3 regions of the Kitasatospora sp. NPDC094028 genome follow, and region 1 is predicted to be linked to each of the others. Evidence: riboswitches for the same ligand, from Rfam matches in the RefSeq annotation. Region 1 holds a riboswitch; each other region holds the start of a gene.
The links. A riboswitch is a leader RNA that binds a small molecule or an ion and turns the genes downstream of it on or off. The one in region 1 is predicted to bind cyclic di-AMP.

Region 1 (6,621 bases):
CGACCCCCGGAGCCGAGCCCGATGAGCCAGACCGTCACCCGCGCCCTGCGCATCCTCGCCCAACTCGGCGAGGGCGAGCGCTCCCTCGACCAGCTCGCCGAGGTGCTCGGCGTCCACAAGACGACCGTGCTGCGCCTGCTCCAGAGCCTGGAGGAGGAACGGTTCGTCTACCGGGACGCCGCCTACCGCTACCACCTGGGCGCCGGCCTGTTCGCCCTCTCCGGCCTCGCCCTGGAGCAGCGTGGCATCCGCCGGATCGCCGCCCCGCACCTGGCCGAGCTGAACGCCGCCACCGGCCAGACCGTCCACCTGGCCGCGTACGAGGGCGGCGAGGTGGTCTACATCGACAAGTTCGACTCCCGCCACCCGGTCAGGATGTACTCCCGGATCGGCCTGCGCGCCGCCCTGCACAGCGCCGCCGTCTCCAAGGTGCTGCTGGCCGACCTGCCGCTGCCCGAGCGCCGCCGGGTGGTGGCCGGGATCGACTTCACCCCGCACACCCCGCGCACCCTCACCACCCCGGAGGCGCTGCTCGCCGAGCTGGAGCAGGTCGCCGCCCAGGGCTGGGCGCAGGACCACGCCGAGCACGAGGCGTTCATCAACTGCGTGGCCGCCCCGATCCGGGACGCCAGCGGACGGGTCGTCGCCGCGGCCTCCCTCTCGGTGCCGGACGTCGTCCTCCCGTACGAGCAGGTGCTGGAGCTGCTGCCCCAGCTGCTCGCCACCGCCCGCGCCGTGTCGGCCGACTGCGGGCGCCCCGACCGGACCTGACGCACCGTCACTTCACGAGCAGCCAAGGAGTCCCATGTCCGACAAGGTCGAGATCCGCACCGACGGCGCCCCCGCCCCGGCCTGGATGTTCTCCCAGGGCGTCCGCAAGGGCCCGATCCTCCAGGTCTCCGGGCAGGGCCCGCAGGACCCGGCCACCGGCGAGTACCTCCACCACGGCGACGTGAAGGCGCAGACCCGCCGCACCCTGGAGAACGTCAAGGCCATCGTCGAGGCCGGCGGCGCGACCATCGAGGACGTGGTGATGTTCCGTGTCTACCTCACCAAGCGCGCCGACTTCCCGCTGATGAACGAGGTGTACGCCGAGTTCATCGACGAGAACGTCAGGCCGGGCGGCGTGAAGCCCTGCCGGACCACCGTCTTCGTCGAACTCCCGCAGGAGCCGATGCTGGTGGAGATCGACGCGCAGGCCGTCGTCTCCTGAACCACCCACCCGCGAAGGGCCCCGACGCGCACGGCGTCCGGGCCCTTCGGCGCACCTCCGGGGCCTCCGCGCCCACTTGCCACACCCCCGGGCGAATATTAGGTTAGGCTCACCTAACTTACTGGAGGTCCGCCATGACCCTGCCCGCCGGCGACGCCGAGGCGCCCGAGCCCACCACCGCCGAACGGGCGCTCAGCCTGCTCGGCTCGACCTCCTCGCTCACCGTCCGCGCCCTCGGCGAGCAGCACGACCTGGACACCCCGGTCAGCGTGCACGGCTCCCGCCTGCGGCTGTCCGCCCCGCTCGACGCCCCGCTCACCTCGGCCGCCGCCCGCGCCGCCGACGGCCTCGCCGTCGTCCTCGACGTCACCGACGTCTCCCCGGTCGCCGTCCGGGACCGCGTCCGCGCCCGCCTCACCCTCGCCGGGCGACTGTACCTGGCCCACCTCGCCGACGACGGCCTCAGCGTCCACCTGCGCGTGGACGTCGCCCACGCCGTCCTCGCCACCCCGTACGGCACCGGCGCGCTCACCGCCGCCGACCTCGCCCTCGCCACCCCCGACCCGCTGGCCGGCCACGAGGCCGCGCTGCTCACCCACTTCGCCGACGAGCACCCCGACGCGCTCGCCGTCCTCACCCGCCTGCTCGACCCGGCCCTGCTCGCCCGCCGCCCCGAGGTCCGCCCGCTCGCCCTGGACCGCCACGGCCTGGTGCTGCGCCTGGACCACCCGGACGGCCACCACGACGTCCGCCTGGTCTTCCCCCGACCCGCCCGCGACACCGAGGACTTCGGCCACCGGGTGCACGAGCTGCTCACCGCCGCCGAGTACGGCCTGCCCGTACACCGCGGGTAGTCACCGCTCGACGGCGTCCTCCAGCACGACCCGCCCCAGCCGCGCGTACAGCTCCGGCCGCCGCCCCCGCACCCGAACTCCCCACCCCCCGAAGCGCGTTCAGCGGGTTCACGGCCTCTGCGACGATCCCGTCCGGCCCGCCGCCGGTGCCCAGCACGGCGACCGCGACCGCGCCCCCACTGCGGACGGCCATCCGGCCTCCTCCACCCGGACGTTCCCGCCCGCCGGACCGGCCGGGCGCTGACCACCCGACAGCATCGCGCGCCCCCGGACCGTCCGCCCGCCCCGGCCACCGTGCGGAACACCGGGGTTGACGCCACGTTCGACCTCCTCGAACGCGAAAGCGGCCGGCCCGGCTCCGCGAGGAAGGTCTCGCGAAGCCGGGCCGGCCTGGGCGTGTCCCGCGCCCATGTCCACCGGTGCGGCGGTCATCCGGTCGAGCGGTCACCCGACATGACCATCCCGGAGGGCCGATTCGCCCCGCACCGGCGGTGGTTCCTGAACCCCGGAAGGGTTACAGCGCGACGCCGTGCGCCCGCAGGTAGGCGACCGGGTCGATGTCCGAGCCGTACTCCGGACCGGTGCGGATCTCGAAGTGCAGGTGCGGGCCGGTCACGTTGCCGGTCGCACCGGACAGGCCGAGCTGCTGGCCGACGGTGACGGTCTGACCGATCGACACGCCGATCACCGAGAGGTGCGCGTACTGCGCGTAGTGGCCGTCGGCGAGCTTGATCTCGACCTCGTTGCCGTAGGCGCCGCCGTTGCCGGCCTTGACCACGACACCGTTGGCGACCGCGCGCAGCGGGGTGCCGGTGGAGGCGACGAAGTCCTGGCCGGTGTGGTGGCCGGAGGCCCACATCGAGCCGGCGACGCCGTAGGCCTCGCCCAGCACCGGGTTGGCCAGCGGCGCGACGAAGCCGGAGGTGGCGGCGACCGGAGCGGCGGTCACGGCCTGCGCCGGGGCGGCGGTCTGAACCTGGGTCTGCACCTTGGCGGCCGGCTTGGCGGCCTCGGTGGTGACCTGGAGCCGGTCCTGCGAGACCGAGGAGGCCTGCGGCTTGGCGGCCGGCGCGGCGGGCTTCTCGGCCGGAGCGGCCGGGGCGGCCGGCGCAGCGGGGGCGGCCGGCGCCGCGGCGTGGCCGGCGACGACGAGCTGCTGGCCCGGGAAGATCAGGTTCGGGTTGGCACCGACGACCGCGTGGTTGCGCTCGTACAGCGCCTGCCAGCCACCCTGGACGTGCTTGGCGTCGGCGATCTTCGACAGGGTGTCACCGCTGACGACCCGGTAGTTCTCGTCCGCGGCGGCAGCGGAAGCGGCGGCCGGGGCGGCCGGCCGGGCCACGGCCGCGGCGGCGGCGACGTGGTGCGCGGCGGGGGCGGTGTGGGCCTGGGCGCTCACCACGGTGACCAGCGGGAGGGCGAAGGAGACCCCGGTGACCGCGGTGGCGATGCCGATCCGGGCGGCGCGGGGCAGGGTGATACGACGAGCCTGAGCAGGCATGGAAGTGTCCTCTCCGACGCCTGCGAGGTGAGCTGTCGGGTTCGGGCTGGAGTTGCCCGGCCGCATGTGCGGCTTCACCCCAAGCCGGCCCTGGCCGTCCGCGCGTCGAGGCGCGGATCACTGGTCCGGCGACTTACCTGTGGGTCCCCCGCTCCTGCCGTACAGAGTTCAGTGCGAGCCACCGGGCAGCGGCAGGACTCGGCGTTCCACCCGGCGGATCCGTCCGGGCTGGCCGGGCGGTCGCTGAACTAAAACCCATCCGTTCGGGTGAAGCAATGTCGATCTCCCGAAGGACGGGCCCGCAGGGGGCCGCCGGTGACCCTCCGCACGAGCTGCCGTACCGTGCGTGCACAATCCATTCACCGGGCGCCACTGATCCACGACCCTGCGCCGAACTCGGCCACGCACCGCAGCCGCCCGGACACCCCGCGTCGCCGTCGACACACCGCCCGGTGACCCTTGTCACGCACGCCCCCGGGGGCCCAGGATCGGACCGTGGCCACCTCCGAGGCCGGCACCCTGCGCCTGGGCACCGCGCAGGGTCGCTGGGTACTACTGGCGACGGTGCTCGGCTCCAGCATGGCGATGCTCGACGGGACGGTCGTCAACGTCGCGCTGCCGCGCATCGGCGCCGATCTCGGCGCCTCGCTGGCGTCCCTGCAGTGGACGCTCAACTCCTACCTGCTCACCCTCGCCGGGCTGATCCTGCTCGGCGGCGCGCTCGGCGACCGGTACGGCCGGCGCCGGGTGTTCCTGCTCGGCGTGGTCTGGTTCGCCGCCGCCTCCGCGGCCTGCGCCGCCGCGCCGAACATCGAGGTGCTGATCGCCGCCCGCGCCGTCCAGGGCATCGGCGGCGCCCTGCTGACCCCCGGTTCGCTCGCCATGCTCCAGGCCGTCTTCCATCCGGACGACCGCTCGCCGGCGGTCGGCCTGTGGTCCGGCCTGGGCGGCGTGTCCGCCGCGGTCGGGCCGTTCCTCGGCGGCTGGCTGGTGGACGGCCCCGGCTGGCGCTGGATCTTCCTGCTGAACCTGCCGCTGGCCGCCGCCGTGATCGCGGTCACCTCCCGGTTCGTCCCGGAGAGCCGGGACGAGAGCGCGAGCGGCCGCTTCGACGTGACCGGCGCGCTGCTGGCCGCGCTCGCCCTCGGCGCGCTCACCTACGCGCTGACCGCCGCCGGCGAGGGCCTGTCCCCCACGGTCTGGATCTCCGGCGCGCTCGGCCTGCTGCTCGGGGCCGCCTTCCTGGTGGTCGAGCGCCGCACGCCGGACCCGATGCTGCCACTCGGCCTGTTCTCCGCCCGGCTGTTCACCGCCGTGAACCTGGTCACGCTGTGCGTCTACGCCGCGTTCAGCGGGGTGTTCTTCCTGCTGGTGGTGCAGCTGCAGATCGTGGCCGGGTTCTCGCCGCTGGTATCCGGCTTCGCGCTGGTGCCGATCACGGTGCTGATGCTCGCACTGTCCGCCCGCGCCGGGCGGCTCGGCAAGCGGATCGGCCCGCGGCTGCCGCTGACCATCGGCCCGCTGCTGTGCGCCGCCGGGGTGCTGCTGATGCTGCGCACCGGCCCGGGCTCCTCCTACTGGCTGGACGTGCTGCCCGCCGTCACGGTGATGGGCTGCGGGATGACGCTGCTGGTCGCGCCGCTGACCGCGACGGTGCTGGCGGCCGTCGAGGTCCGGCACGCGGGCATCGCCAGCGGCGTCAACAACGCCGCCGCCCGCGCGGCCGGCCTGCTCGCGGTCGCCGCCCTCCCGGCGCTGGCCGGGCTGAGCGGCGACGCCTACCGGGTGCCGTCCTCGGTGGACTCCGCCTTCCGCACCGCGATGCTGATCTGTGCCGGCCTGCTCGCCGCCGGCGGCCTGATCGCCTTCGCCACGGTCCGCGGCAACGTGCTCGCCCCGGACGGCCCGGCGGAGCACCCGGTGGCCGAGCCGAACTGCGAGTGGCCATGCGGCACCACCACCCCGCCGCTCGACCCCGGCCGCGCCCGGACGCACGAGGGCCCCGCCACCGGAACGGCGGCAGGGCCCTCGCAGGAGACCTGATCCAGCGTCAAAGGATGTCGGCCGGCGCGTACTTGGCGGCCGCCGGGTACGCGGCCGCGACGGCCTCCACCTGGCGGACGATCTCGGCGACCTGCGCCCCGGCCGCGCCCGTGAAGGACAGCTTGTCGGCCAGCAGCGCGTCCAGCGCGGCCCGGTCCAGCGGGATCCGCTCGTCGGCGGCGAGCCGGTCCAGCAGCTCGTTCTCCCGGGCGCCGGCGCGCATCGCCAGCGCGGAGGCGACGGCGTGCTCCTTGATGACCTCGTGCCCGGTCTCCCGGCCGACGCCCGCGCGCACCGCGCCCATCAGCACCTTGGTGGTGGCGAGGAACGGCAGGTAGCGGTCCAGCTCGGTCTCGATCACGGCGGGGAAGGCGCCAAACTCGTCGAGGACGGTCAGGAAGGTCTCCAGCAGGCCGTCGAAGGCGAAGAAGGCGTCCGGCAGCGCGACCCGGCGCACCACCGAGCAGGAGACGTCGCCCTCGTTCCACTGGTCGCCGGCCAGCTCGCCGGTCATCGAGGCGTAGCCGCGCAGGATGACCGCCAGGCCGTTGACGCGCTCGCAGGAGCGGGTGTTCATCTTGTGCGGCATCGCGGAGGAGCCGACCTGGCCCTCCTTGAAGCCCTCCGTGACCAGCTCGTGGCCGGCCATCAGGCGGATGGTCTTGGCCAGGCTGGACGGCGCGGCGGCCAGCTGGACGAGGGCGGTCAGCACCTCGAAGTCCAGCGAGCGCGGGTAGACCTGGCCGACGCTGGTCAGCACGTTCTCGAAGCCGAGGTGCGCGGCGACCCGGCGCTCCAGCTCGGCCAGCTTGTCGGTGTCGCCGCCGAGCAGGTCGAGCATGTCCTGCGCGGTGCCGACCGGGCCCTTGATCCCGCGCAGCGGGTAGCGGGCGATCAGCTCCTCCAGGCGGCGGAAGGCGACCAGCAGCTCGTCGGCGATCGACGCGAAGCGCTTGCCCAGGGTGGTGGCCTGCGCGGCCACGTTGTGCGAGCGGCCGGCCATGACCAGC
Region 2 (6,621 bases), on a different contig from region 1:
CCTGGTCGCGACGTGGGTGGTCTCGTGGGTGAGGACGACCTGCCGGCCGAAGTCGCTGAGCTTGCGGTACGCCTCCGGGTTGACCAGCACCCGGTCCGCCGGGGTGTGCCAGGGCGCGCCGGGGGCGGCCACGGTGACCGCCGCCATGCCCGTCCAGCCGGCCGGGTCGGCCTCCAGCAGCCGGGCGAACTGCGCTTCGGTGGCGGGCAGTTCGAGCAGCAGCCGGCCCGGCCAGGCCGCGCCCCAGAGCTCGCCGACGGCCGGCACCGCGCGGTCCCCCAGCGCGGCCAGGGCGGCGAGGGTCGGCCCGTCCGCGAGGCCCAGCACCAGGCAGTGCGCGCCGGCCGCGGCCGAGGCGGCGCCGAGGTCCCACAGTGCCGGGGGCCCGCTCGTGCTCTCCTCGTGCTCGACCTGCCAGTCGTCCCCCGCCCGGACCAGCTCGATCCGGCGCGGGTACACCACGGGGTACTCGTCGTAGCCGGTGACCCGGACGGCCAGGTCGGCGGCGGCGGTCAGCCGGTCCGCGCCGGGCGCCGCCGGGGGCAGCACCAGGTTGCGGTAGGCCGCACCGGTCAGCGGCACCCCGGCCAGGCCGGGCAGGGCCGCCGCGCGCGCCGCCAGCAGCGCCGTCACCCGGGCCCGCAGGTCGGCCGCGGGCCGGGCGGGCGGGGCCGGGGCGGCCGGGGGCAGGGACAGCTGGGCCAGCCCGCCGGCCGCGAGCAGCAGCGCGCCGCGCCGGGACAGCGTGCGGTGGGTCCGGGCTCCGGCTATCGGGAGGCGGCCGCCCGGGTCGGAGGTCGCCGCTCTCAGAGCCGGACCACCCCCGAGACCGGCATGGCGTTGACGCTCTCGTAGCGGACCTTGGCGCCCGGGTAGGGGGCGTGCACGATCACCCCGCCGCCGGCGTACATGCCGACGTGGTGCATGTCCCGGTAGAAGATCACCAGGTCTCCCGGCCGCGCTTCGGAGAGGCTGATCCGCTGCCCGGCGGACGCCTGGGCCTGCGAAGTGCGCGGCAGGGTCACTCCGGCCTGCCGCCAGCTGTAGTACATCAGACCGGAGCAGTCGAACGCACGGGGCCCGGTGGAGCCGTACACGTACGGCGAGCCGATCATCCGCACCGCGGCGGCCAGCGCGGCGGCCCCGCGCTCGGAGGCGGGCGGGGCGGTGCCGAGGTCCAGCCGGTCGGTGCCGCGGGTGGCGCGCTGCTCGGCGTCCCGGGCGTCCTGGGCGGTCATCCTGGCCCGTTCGGCCGCACCCAGGCTGTTGAGCAGCTTCTGCGCCTTGGCGAGCCGTTGCTGGATCTGCTGCTTGCTGTCGGCCAGGGTGCGCCGGGACTCCTCCAGCGCGGCCAGCTTGCCGCCGGCCTCGGTGCGGCGCTGGTCGAGCCCGCGCTGACGGGTGACCAGCTCGTGCAGGGTCTCCTGCTGGCGGGTGGCGGCCTGGCCGAGCGTGCGGGCCCGGGAGAGGTAGCCCTCCGGGTCGCTGGAGAGCATCAGCTGGGCGGTCTGCGCCAGGCCGCCGCCGCGGTACTCGGCGCCGGCCACGGTGGCGAGGTCGCCGCGCAGCTGGTTGAGCTGGTCCTGGGCGGTGGCGATCTCGCTCTGCAGGATCGTGGTCTCGCCCTGGAGCCGCCGCTGGGCGTCCTGCGCCGCGTTGTACTTCTCGGACGCCTGCTCGGCCTCGTCGTACAGCCGCTCCACCTGCACCTTGACGTCCTTGCGGTCGGGCGCGTCCGGGCCGCCGGGGGCGGCCTGCGCGGAGCCGGCGGTCGCCACCCCGAGGGCGGTGGTGGCGGCCGCGGTCAGCACCAGCGCGCGGGCGAGCAGTTGGGAACGGCGATGCACGGGCATGGCGGCGGCGGCTCCAATCCTGCGGCGCGGCCCCGCCGCCGCACCGGAACGGGCGGCTCTGGAGCGGGGGTCCGGTGGCAGACGTTAGCGAGTCCGGGCAATCGAGTCCAAACCCCCACCGGTCCGAATATTCGCCCCCTAATCGGACATCAGGACGAGCCGCCGGCAAAGCCGCAGGCCCGGCCTCCCCTGGGGAAGACCGGGCCTGACGGAGGCTGCGCGGGATCAGACCCGCACGATGGAGGAGAGCGGCATGTTGGAGACCGCCTCGTAGCGCACCACGGCGCCCGGCTTCGGCGCGTGCAGCACCTGGCCGTTGCCGGCGTAGATGCCGACGTGGTGGGCGTCGCCGAAGAAGATCAGCAGGTCGCCCGGCTGGGCCTGGGACAGGTCGGAGCCGATCCGGGTGCCGGCGCCGGCCTGCTCCTGCGAGGTGCGCGGCAGCGAGACGCCGGCCTGGTTGAAGGCCCACTGCATCAGGCCGGAGCAGTCGAACGAGCCCGGGCCGGTGGCGCCGTAGACGTACGGGCTGCCGAGCTTGGAGGCGGCGTACTGGAGCGCCGCGGCACCGTGCGAGCTGCCGGGGGCGATCACGGGGGCCGGGGCGGAGAGGTCGCTGCGGCTGCTGTCGCGCGAGGCGCGGTCGGGGGTCGACTGCGCGGGCTTGGCGGCGTCCGCCTTGGCCTTGGCGTCGGCGGCGGCCTTCGCCTCGGCGGCGGCCAGCTGCTGGCGCTCCTGCTCGGTCAGCGTGTTGAGCAGGTCCTGGGCCGCCTTGAGCTTGCCCTGGACCTCCTCCTTGTCCGACTTGAGCTGCTTGGTGGTGGACTCCAGCTCGTTGAGCTTGCCCTGGGCCTCGTTGCGGTCCTGGTCGAGCTTGCGCTGCTGGTCCTGGAGTTCCTTCAGCTGGTTCTTCTGGGTGCCGCCGACCTGGTTCAGGGTGCCGGCCTGGCTGAGGAAGGTGTCCGGGCTGGAGTTGAACATCAGCTGGACGGTGGGCGATATGCCGCCGTTGCGGTACTGCTCGCCGGCGATCTCGGCGAGGCCGCCCTGCAGGTCGGTGACCTGGCCCTGCTGCCGCGCGATCTTGTCCTGCAGGCCGGAGACCTGCTTCTGCAGCTCCTGCTGCTTCTCCTGCGAGGCGTTGTACTTCTCGGTCGCCTGCTCGGCCTGCTCGTTGAGCTTGTCGACCTGCTCCTTGACCTGGTCCTTGGTCGGCTGCGGGTCGGCGTGCGCGCCCTGTGCGGACAGGGCGACGGCAGCGGCGGCGACGCCGGTCAGGATCGAGACGCGGGCGCGGCCGGCGGGCTTGGGACGACGATGGGACGCCACGAAGGCGGGCTCCTTCTTCCTACGTCCGCCTACCGGGTGAGCTGACGGGTTCGGGCCGGAAGCATGCCCTACGACGCCTCACGGCCGTTCCATCGGCCGACCTGGCGCCGATTCACCCCGGAGGAACGTGGTTCCCCGGCTCCGCTCCACAGCGCCCCCGACCACTGGGCTCCCCTGTCGGGCAGTCGCTTCGACCTGCCCCGCTGTCTCGCGAACTCGACGGAAACCACCGCCGCCACCCAGGCTGGGTGATCGACAGTGCGGTGGTTCGGGTCATGACCCTAGTAACTGGACCGTGATCCGTTCAAATCCTTGTCAGAAAAAAGACGTAAGAATGCCGAAGTTCTTCTGTGAAAATGACCGAAGGTGATCACGTCCACACGCATAGCTGATCGGATTTCACGAATCGGCCAGCCGGGCGGTCACAGCCGAACGCCACCCCCCGGAACGAGGGGTGGCGGGTGTCACAAGCGTTCGGAGCGGCCCTGCGGCCTGCCGGTCCGTCGGCCCCGCGGGCGTCAGACCCGGCGGATGGTGTTGATCGGCATCGCGTCGGCCTTCATCACCTTCACCACGTCACCGGTGTGCGGCGCGTGCACCACCATGCCGTTGCCGATGTACATCCCGACGTGGTGCCGGTCGCTGCCGTAGACCACCAGGTCGCCCGGCTGGGCCTGGTCCAGCGAGGGCACCCGGGTGCCGACGTTGCCCTGCTCCTGCGAGGTGCGCGGCAGCGAGACGCCGGCCTGGCCGTACGCCCAGACCATCAGGCCCGAGCAGTCGAAGGTGCTCGGCCCGGTGGAGCCCCACTGGTACGGCGAGCCCTGCTTGCTCATCGCCTTGGCCACCGCGACGCCCGCGTAGCCGCTCGCCTGCGGCAGCGGGCCGATGTCCGGGCGGTCGGAGCCGCGCGAGGCCCGGTCCACCTGAGCCTGCTGGGCCTTCAGCGCGGCACGGTCGGCGGCGCTGAGCGAGTTCATCAGGTCCTGCGCGGCCTTCAGCTTCTGGTTGACGTCCGCCTTGGCCTGGTTCAGGTCCTTGGTCGTGGAGTCGAGCGAGGCCAGCACCGCGGCCGCCTCGGTCTTCTGCTGGTCCAGCCGGCGCTGCTGGTCCAGCAGCCCCTTGAGCGCCTCGGCCTGACTGTTGCTGGCCTGCTGGACGCTGGACGCCTTCTGCAGGTAGCCGCTCGGGTCGGAGGAGAGCATCAGCTGGACGGACGGGTCGATGCCGCCGGTGCGGTACTGCTCTCCGGCCACCTCGGCCAGACCCGACTTCAGCTGGGTCATCTGGTCCTGGCTGCGCGCCACCTGGTCCTGCAGCTGGTCCGACTGCTTGCGCAGCTGGTCGGCCCGCTCCTTGGCGCCGTTGTACTTCTCGGCGGCCTGCTCCTGCTCGGTCTGGAGCTGGTCGATCTGCTCCTTGACCTGGTCCTTGCTGGGCTGGGGCGCGGCGTGCGCGCCCACCTGGGCCGAGAGGGCGACCGCGGTCGCAGCGGCAGCGGTGAGCACGGAGACCCGTGCGCGACTCGGCTGCTTCGGACGGCGGTGGGAGGCCAAGAGACCGGCTCCTTCTTCCATCGGACTCACCTGTACGAGTGAGAATCCGGAAAATAGGTTTGACGCCAGACCCTAGTGAAGATCTCTGCGTTTCGCCAACCCCCCAATGGCGTGAAACCGGCCTCCGACGCTGACTTCACCAGATCCGCACATGACCGCCATCCGGGCGCTGACCAGGCATCACGCCCTCCGGCCCGGGTCAGGGCCGGGCCAGCCGGTTCAGCAGCAGCACCGAGGCCACCGGGCGCGCGCCCGCCTTCCGCACGCCCTCCGCGACCTCCCGATCGGTGGACACCACCACGACCGGACGGCCCTGCGGCTCGGCCCGCACCAGACGGCGGATCAGCTCGTCGGCCGTCTCCCCGGTCCGGCTGAACCGCACCCGCACCCCGCGCGGCGGCGCCATGATCACCGGAACGTCCAGGTCCTGGCCGTCGAACACACAGGTGACCTCCGCCTGGGTGCGCTGCGCCAGCATCGCCAGCCCGCCCAGCAGCCGGATCCGCTGCTGCTCCAGCGGCAGCGTCGGATAGCCGGTCTTGGTCACGTTGTAGCCGTCCACCACCAGGTGCACCTGCGGGATCGCCAGCAGCTGGTCCAGCAGCGCCGGATCGTCGTCCGCCAGACCCCGCCTGGCCACGTCGTGCGGCGAGGCCGCCCCCGGCACCACCGCCTCCACCAGATCCGCCGGGCGGATCTGCGAGACCGGCAGCGCCAGCTCCCGCTGCAGCCCCTGCGCCGACTGCAGCACCGTGTCCAGCAGCAGCCGCAGCCGCATGTCCTCCACGCTGCGCCCCTCGCGGGCCGAACGGCGGCCCTGCTCGGCGGCGTTCTCCAGCTCCGAGACCCGGTGCCGCAGCCGCCGCGCCTCGCTCTCCGCGGTGCCGCGCTCGGCCGCCGCCTGGGCCTTCACGGACTCCAGCTCCCCCGCCAGCCGGCGCGCCTCGGCCTGCGCCCGGCGGGTGTCGCTCTCCAGCGACCGCACCTTCTTGCGCAGCGACTCGGCCTCCCGCCGGACCTCCTCGGACTCCGCGCGCTGGCGGTCCAGGTCCGCGCGGGCGGTGGCCCGCAGCTCGGCCAGCTCGGCCTGCAGCTTCTCCAGCAGCCGCGCGGACTCCGCGGCCGCACCCTCGGCCCCGGCCCGCTCGGCCTCCTCGCCCGCCTCCGCGACCAGCCGGCTCCACCCGGCCGAACGCACCAGGTAGGCGGCGGCCGCGACGTCCATCGGGTCGGCGGCGCCCGGCACGGTGCCCGACTCCAGCGCCTTCACCAGGTCCGGCTGGCCGAGCCGCAGCCGCTCCGCTATCCGCACCCGGAAGGCCGGCTCCGACTCCAGCGCCGCCGCCAGGGCCGTCGCCGCGTACTTGGCCCGCCGCGCGGGGGTGAACTTCGCGTACTGGCGCAGGCTCTGCGGCAGTTCGGCCGCCGGCAGCCCGCCGAGCGCGTCCGAGGCCAGCCCGACCACGCGCCGGCGCACCCCTTCGGGCAGCGGCCGGTCGAGCTTCTCGACCGCCCGCTCCGCCGCCGCGCCGGTCTCCCCGGCCACCTCCGCCGCCCCGGGCCCCTCGGCCGTGCCGGACGCCCCGGGCGCCCCGGACTCGGACGCGGCCGGCTCGACGGGCTCCTTCGCTGCGTCCACCACGTCCTCGGCTCCGATCCTGCTCCAGCGGGGCACGGCCGCGGCCGCCCCTGTCGTCACGCTCCGTGCGTCTTGTCTGTATTGTCCCGTGCGGTGGACGGGCGCGCCCGCACCGCCCACCGCACCCCCGGCATCAGCCCTGCTCGGCGGGGGTCTCCACGCTCTCGGCCCCCGGGCGGGCCACCAGCTCGACCTGGTCCACCGCGTTGCACCAGCGGCAGCGCACCGACTCGATCGTCTCGCT
Region 3 (6,621 bases), on a different contig from region 1:
CACGCCGGTGACGTACTCGGCGCTGTTCTCGGCGTCCCGCGAGGCGCTGGTGGCGACGAAGCGGGTGCGCTCCGGGCCGACGCCGAAGCCCGCGATGACCTCCCGGTACTCGCGGCACGCCGCGAAGGTGCGGGCGAGCGCGTCCGGGTGCAGCCGACCGGTCCGGTCGACGTCCTGGCCCAGCCGGTTGATGATCATCCGGCGGTCGAGGTCGGTGATCTCCCCGGTCTCCGGGTCGAGGTCGGCGACCAGCAGGCGGATCGAGTTGGTGCCGCAGTCGATCGCGGCCACGCGGGTCATGGTCACTCGGACTCCTGCTCCGTGCCGGCTTCCGGTGCGTCGGCCTCGGCGGCGAGCTTCTTGGCGGCCCGCTCGGCGGTCTTCTGCTGCTTGGCCGCGATCACGGCCTCGTGGTCCTGCTCCTTGGCGCGGTTGCGGGCGACCCGCTCGCCGGCGGCCTCGACCTCGGCCGGGGAGACGCAGGGGCCCTTGGCCCACCAGTCCTCCAGCATGCCGATCGCCTCGTCGCCGAGCGGGTTGACGCCCTCCCCGGCAGCCAGCGAGTGGCCCACCAGGACGTGCAGGCACTTCACCCGGTCCGGCATGCCGCCGGCGCTCGGGAAGCCCTCCAGCACCTCGATGGCGTCGCGCCGGGCGATGTAGTCCTCGTGCGCCTTCTGGTACGCGGCGGCCAGCTCAGGGTCCTCGGCGAGCCGGGCGGACTGCTCCTTCATCACGCCCTCCGCCTCCAGGGTGCCGATCAGCGAGGCGGCCTTGGGGCAGGTCAGGTAGTAGAGCGTGGGGAACGGCGTGCCGTCCGGGAGCCGGGGGGCGGTCTCCACGACGTCCGGGTTGCCGCAGGGACAGCGGTGCGCCACACCGCGCAGGCCGCGCGGCACCCGGCCGAGCTGGGCGGCGATGGCCGCGACGTCGGCGTCGGAGACGGCGGGGTGGTTCTCAGTGGTCATGGGGGGAGGTGTCTCCAGCGGGTGGCAATGGGGTCGGACGGGGGTTGGCGGGGGCGGCCGCGGCGGTGTCGGCCGCGTCCACCGAGTCCCAGATGCCGGCGTACCAGGGCTTGGCGGCCTTCACCGGGCCGGCCGCCGTGCCTCCGGGGGAGGCGGTGTCGGTCGCGGAGGGCTGGGCCGCGGGCTGCTTCCCGGCCGGGTCCACCGCGATGTACGGGGTCTCCCCCGGCACCGCGTAGTGCAGCCGGGCGCGGGCCTGCGCCTTGACGTACTCCGGGTCCTGCCAGCGGGCCTTGTCCCGGCGCAGCTGCTCGACCTGCTGACGCGCGTGGTCGGCCTTCGCCCGCTGGGCGGAGATCTCGGCGCGCTGCGAGATGAACTGCCGCGTCGGGTAGGCGAGGATCGCCACCAGTGAGCAGAGCACCAGGACGAGGACGGTCGCCCGGCTCGTGAACCGAGGACGGGCCGCCAAGCCCGGAATCCTCCAGCCAGCCATCTCCGGTGTCCCCTCCTGGTCGCGACGGTGCCCCGCCGTCCACCCTACGGGGTGAACGGCGGGGCACCGGTCAGGCGTGCACTGCCGAGGCGCTCGGCCTCGCGGTGTCAGCCCTCGTGGCGGAAGCGCGGGAACGCGCCGCGGCCGGCGTACTCGGCGGCGTCGTCGAGGATCTCCTCGATGCGCAGCAGCTGGTTGTACTTGGCGACGCGCTCGGAGCGGGCCGGGGCGCCGGTCTTGATCTGGCCGCAGTTGGTGGCGACGGCGAGGTCGGCGATGGTGACGTCCTCGGTCTCGCCGGAGCGGTGCGACATCATGCAGCGGTAGCCGTTGCGCTGGGCCAGCTCGACGGCGTCCAGGGTCTCGGTGAGCGAGCCGATCTGGTTCACCTTCACCAGCAGGGCGTTGGCGGTGCCGGTCTCGATGCCACGGGCCAGGCGGGCCGGGTTGGTGACGAACAGGTCGTCGCCGACCAGCTGGACCTTGTCGCCCAGCTTGACGGTCATGGCCTTCCAGCCGTCCCAGTCCGACTCGTCCAGCGGGTCCTCGATGGAGACCAGCGGGTAGGCCTCGACCAGCTCGGCGTAGTACTCGATGAGCTCGGCGGCGGAGAGGGCCTTGCCCTCGAACTGGTAGGCGCCGTCCTCGTAGAACTCGGAGGAGGCGACGTCCAGGGCCAGCGCGACGTCGCGGCCGGGCACGTAGCCGGCCTTCTCGATGGCCTCCACGATGAGGTCCAGGGCCTCGCGGTTGCTGTCCAGGTTCGGCGCGAAGCCGCCCTCGTCGCCGAGGCCGGTGGACAGGCCGCGCTCCTTCAGCACGCCCTTGAGGGTGTGGTAGACCTCGACGCCCCAGCGGACGGCCTCGGAGAAGGACTCCGCGCCGATCGGGGCGATCATGAACTCCTGGATGTCGACGTTGGAGTCCGCGTGCGAACCGCCGTTGAGGATGTTCATCATCGGAACGGGCAGGACGTGCGCGTTCGGGCCGCCCAGGTAGCGGAACAGCGGCAGGTCGCTGGCCTCGGAGGCGGCGTGCGCGACGGCCAGCGAGACGCCCAGGATGGCGTTGGCGCCGAGCGAGGACTTGTCCGGGGTGGCGTCCAGGTCGAGCATGGCCTGGTCGATCAGGCGCTGCTCGGTGGCGTCGTAGCCGACGAGCTCCGGGCCGATCTGCTCGATGACGGCCAGGACGGCCTTCTCGACGCCCTTGCCGAAGTAGCGGTTCTTGTCACCGTCGCGCAGCTCCAGCGCCTCGAAGGCGCCGGTGGAGGCACCCGAGGGGACGGCGGCACGGCCGGTGCTGCCGTCGTCGAGGCCGACCTCGACCTCGACCGTGGGGTTGCCGCGCGAGTCGAGGATCTCACGGGCTACGACGACATCGATGGACGGCACGAGGCATCTCCTTGCGGAAGCAGGGTCCGGCTGACGGGGTGGTGACTGTCGGCCGGACGATTGCGGAGTCGTTACGACCAGAGCCTAACCGCCCGGACCGGCGGGGCCACGTCGGCCTCGGTTCCGTCTCAGCGTGTGGCCCCACTACCCACCGGTAGTTCACCTGCGCGACCCGGCCCGTCCGCCCGGATCGGGGCGATTGCGGACGAAGGGGGCCGGTGCGGCCGGCCCCCTTCCGGTACGGCCGGTCAGCCGAGGTGCAGCACCTGACCGGGCATGATCAGGTTCGGGTCGCCGCCGACCGTCGACTGGTTGTGCTGGTACAGCGCCTGCCAGCCGCCGGACACGCCCTGGGCGGCGGCGATGTTCGACAGCGTGTCACCGGCCCGGACGGTGTAGTCGTGGCCGGTCGGCGCGGACGGGGCCTGGTCGGCGCGCGGGGCGGCGTGCTTCGGGACGTACTGCTGGGCCGACTGGTCGACCGGCTTCTCGGCCTGCTTCGGCGCGGCGTGCTTCGGCGCGGACGGCTGGGCCGGCTTCGCGGCGGGCTTGGGCGCCTTCGGGGCCTGCGCCTTCGGAGCCTGCGTCTTCGGGGCCGACTGGGCCTGGGTGTCCGAGGAGTCGTCGACGGACGCGGCCGCGCCGCCCTTGCTCAGCCCGGCCTTCTGGGAGCAGACCGGCCAGGCGCCCGGCCCCTGCGAGGCCAGCACCTTCTCGGCGACGGTGATCTGCTGCGCCCGGCTGGCCTGGTTGGCCTGCGGCGCGTAGGCGGTGCCGCCGTACGCCTTCCAGGTGCTGGAGGTGAACTGCAGTCCGCCGTAGAAGCCGTTGCCGGTGTTGATGCTCCAGTCGCCGCCGCTCTCGCACTGGGCGACGGAGTCCCAGCTGGAGGCCGGGGCGGCGACGGCGCCGCCGGCGGTGAGGAGCGGCAGCGCGAGCCCGACACCGGCCACACCGGCGACGGCGATGACCTTCTCGGCCTGGGTGCGGCGGCGGTGACGGCCAGATCCAACGAGCAGCATGAAGGGTCCCTCTCCGCACGCCTGCGAGGTGAGCTGTCGGGTTCGGACCGGGAGGTGGCCCGGCCGCCGTGCGCGGAGACGATCCCGCTCGGGCGGCTTCACCCCAAGCCGTGGAGGAACGGCAACAAACCTGGTTCCCCCGCCCCTGCCCAGGGTCTGGTCGGTTTCCCGTGGCGCGGCGGGCAGGATTCGGCGTTCCGCGCACGAGGTCCGCAGCTGCGAACTCCAGGGAGACTAGACAGATCATCAGGTCGATCACAAGCTCATATCACCGATATCACACAGAAATCACGGCATGTGATCAATCGCCTACCAACGGCGTCGCTTTGTCCGGATTGATGCGTGTTCACACCGGCGCCAACGGCGTACCGGCGACGGCGCGTCAGCGTGGTGCGGTCTCAAAACGCGCATGAGGTGACCGGATCTCAGGGGTGAACTCGACCGGAAGTTCACGCAGACCCCGCATGATCAGGCCACCCCGCCACCGCAGTTCCTCCGGCCGTTCGGCCAACCGCAGATCCGGCAGCCGGGAGAGCAGCGTGGCCAGCGCGGCCCGCCCCTCCAACCGGGCCAGCGGGGCGCCGATGCAGTAGTGGATGCCGTGCCCGAAGCCCAGGTGCGGATTGTCCGCCCGGGCCAGGTCCAGGGTGTTCTCGTCGGCGAACCGGGCCGGATCGCGGTCCGCCGCCGCCAGCACCACCAGCACCGGATCGCCCACCGGGATGTCCACCCCGCCGATCGACAGCGGCTCCGTCGCGAACCGCCAGGTCGCCAGCTCCACCGGCCCGTCGTAGCGCAGGAGTTCCTCGATCCCCGTCTCCAGCAACCCGCTCTCGCCGCGGGCCACCGACTCCTGCAGCAGCCGGCGCTGCTCCGGGTTGCGCAGCAGCGCGTACGTGCCGTTGCCGATCAGGTTCACGGTCGTCTCGAAACCGGCGAACAGCAGGATGAAGGCCATCGCCGCGGCCTCGTTCTCGGTCAGGTGCTCGCCGTGGTCGCTCGCCCGGATCAGGCCGGAGATCAGGTCGTCCCCGAGGTCCGCCCGCTTGCGGTGGATCAGCTCCAGCAGGTACGCCCGCATCCGCTTCACCGCCCGCCCCACGCCGCCGCGTTGGCCGCCGCCGTGTCGAATCATCATCCCGGCCCAGTCCCGGAAGTCGTCCTGGTCCTCGGCCGGCACGCCCAGCAGGTCGCAGATCGCGTAGATGGGGAGCGGGAAGGCGAACTCGTGGATCAGGTCCGCCGAACCGCGCTGCGCGAAGCCGTCGATCAGTCGGTCGGTGAGCTGTTGCACCCGCGGCTCGAACTCGGCCACCCGGCGCGGGGTGAACGCCTTCGACACCAGGCGGCGCAGCCGGGTGTGGTCCGGCGGGTCGATGTTCAGCAGGTGCGTCATCAGGTCCGCCTGCCGCTCCCCCGGAATGCCGACCCGGCCGGTGCGGTGCGCCTGCTCGCTATGGTGCGCCGGGTTCTTCGACAGCCGTCCGTCCGCCAGCGCCTGCCGGGCGTCCGCGTACCGCGTCACCAACCAGGCCTCCACCCCGCTCGGCAGCGTGGTGCGGTGCACCGGGGCGTGCTCGCGCAGCCAGGCGTAGGCCGGGTACGGATCGGCGGCGAACTCCCAGGTGAAGAGCTGCGGGGCGGTGGCATCGGGCTGAGCAGGCATGGGTCGACGGTATCCGGTGGGCGGCGCGCGGCCGGGCCGCGGCGTTCGCGACCACCACCGGCGGCGCGCGAAGGGCTCGTGAACGGCGCGCGGACCGCCCGCGAGCCGTGCGTGAGGCGCGCGTCAACACCCCGTGCCGGGCCCGTGCACGGTTCTTGGACAGCTCTTGGAGTTACGGCGGGCGTGAGTCTGGTCACCTGCGGGGTAATGCCTGTTGCGGAGGGTCAGGTCGTGCCTACGATCCTCCGCAGTACGCGTGGGCGCCGGTGCGGTGTCGCCCACAGGGAGGAGCAGACCATGCGGGTCGCCGGGGCAGTCGTCGTCATCGCGGTACTCGACGGCGGGTCGGGGTCCGACCTCGCCCGCCGGCTCACCGCGGCCGGCGCCGCCGGGATGCTGATCGCCGACCAGCACGTCGGCGTCGCCGAGGACCTCGCCGCCGAACTCGACCGCACGGGCTGCCGCGTCGTCGGCGTCAGCGGGGACGTCCGCCGCCCCAGCGACGTCGCCGCCATCGTCGACACCGCCGAGAAGCACCTCGGCCCGATCGACCTGTTCTGCGTCGCCGGCCCGGACGGCGAGCGGATCGTCTCCCTCGCCGAACTGCCCGCCCACCTCGACCTGGAGCGGCTCGCCGAACTCCTCGCCCTCGTCGGCGACGCCATCGCCGAGGTCGTCCCGCCGCAGCGGCACTCCACCGAGCGCACCGCCACGGCGGCCTGACCCCGCTCCGCTACTCCGCCGGATCCAGCCCCTCGGCCGCGCGCACCGCGTCCCGGTAGCCGCGCGCCGCCGAGCGCAGCGCCGCGTCCACGTCCACCCCGGCGTCGTGCGCCCGCTGCGCCACCGCGAGCAGCAGCCGGCCCGCCGACTCCTCGGTCAGCTCCGCCTCCGGCGGCAGCACGTACGGCTCGTCCGGCACGCCCGCGAAGCCCGCCCGCCGCACCCGGGACACCAGCTTCGCCGCGTACGCCAGCGCCGGCATCCCCGCCGGCACGCCGTCCAGGACGGACTCGCGGTCCGCCTTCTCGGCCGCCTTCAGCTGCTCCCAGTTCGCCGCCGCCGCGGCGGCGCC

Region 2: another riboswitch for cyclic di-AMP. It lies ahead of ACPC54_RS01015 (C40 family peptidase); the one in region 1 lies ahead of ACPC54_RS27605 (peptidoglycan DD-metalloendopeptidase family protein).
Region 3: another riboswitch for cyclic di-AMP. It lies ahead of ACPC54_RS41490 (transglycosylase family protein); the one in region 1 lies ahead of ACPC54_RS27605 (peptidoglycan DD-metalloendopeptidase family protein).

What each region holds. Positions count from the first base shown of each region.
Region 1 covers NZ_JBMVFA010000022.1:34,787-41,407, reverse strand. The annotation lists gene ACPC54_RS27620 (IclR family transcriptional regulator) at 22-771, shown strand; gene ACPC54_RS27615 (RidA family protein) at 806-1,213, shown strand; gene ACPC54_RS27610 (DUF2470 domain-containing protein) at 1,348-2,067, shown strand; gene ACPC54_RS27605 (peptidoglycan DD-metalloendopeptidase family protein) at 2,582-3,568, opposite strand; cyclic di-AMP (ydaO/yuaA leader) riboswitch at 3,571-3,752, opposite strand; gene ACPC54_RS27600 (MFS transporter) at 4,064-5,611, shown strand; gene purB (adenylosuccinate lyase) at 5,619-6,621, opposite strand, start outside.
Region 2 covers NZ_JBMVFA010000001.1:228,021-234,641, reverse strand. The annotation lists gene ACPC54_RS01025 (hypothetical protein) at 1-633, opposite strand, end outside; gene ACPC54_RS01020 (C40 family peptidase) at 807-1,853, opposite strand; gene ACPC54_RS01015 (C40 family peptidase) at 2,079-3,182, opposite strand; cyclic di-AMP (ydaO/yuaA leader) riboswitch at 3,193-3,346, opposite strand; gene ACPC54_RS01010 (C40 family peptidase) at 3,701-4,738, opposite strand; gene ACPC54_RS01005 (NYN domain-containing protein) at 4,938-6,377, opposite strand; gene ACPC54_RS01000 (hypothetical protein) at 6,511-6,621, opposite strand, start outside.
Region 3 covers NZ_JBMVFA010000069.1:848-7,468, reverse strand. The annotation lists gene ACPC54_RS41510 (Ppx/GppA phosphatase family protein) at 1-300, opposite strand, end outside; gene ACPC54_RS41505 (DUF501 domain-containing protein) at 303-986, opposite strand; gene ACPC54_RS41500 (FtsB family cell division protein) at 958-1,440, opposite strand; gene eno (phosphopyruvate hydratase) at 1,572-2,858, opposite strand; gene ACPC54_RS41490 (transglycosylase family protein) at 3,107-3,880, opposite strand; cyclic di-AMP (ydaO/yuaA leader) riboswitch at 3,885-4,052, opposite strand; gene ACPC54_RS41485 (cytochrome P450 family protein) at 4,263-5,546, opposite strand; gene ACPC54_RS41480 (SDR family NAD(P)-dependent oxidoreductase) at 5,844-6,269, shown strand; gene ACPC54_RS41475 (nucleoside triphosphate pyrophosphohydrolase) at 6,280-6,621, opposite strand, start outside.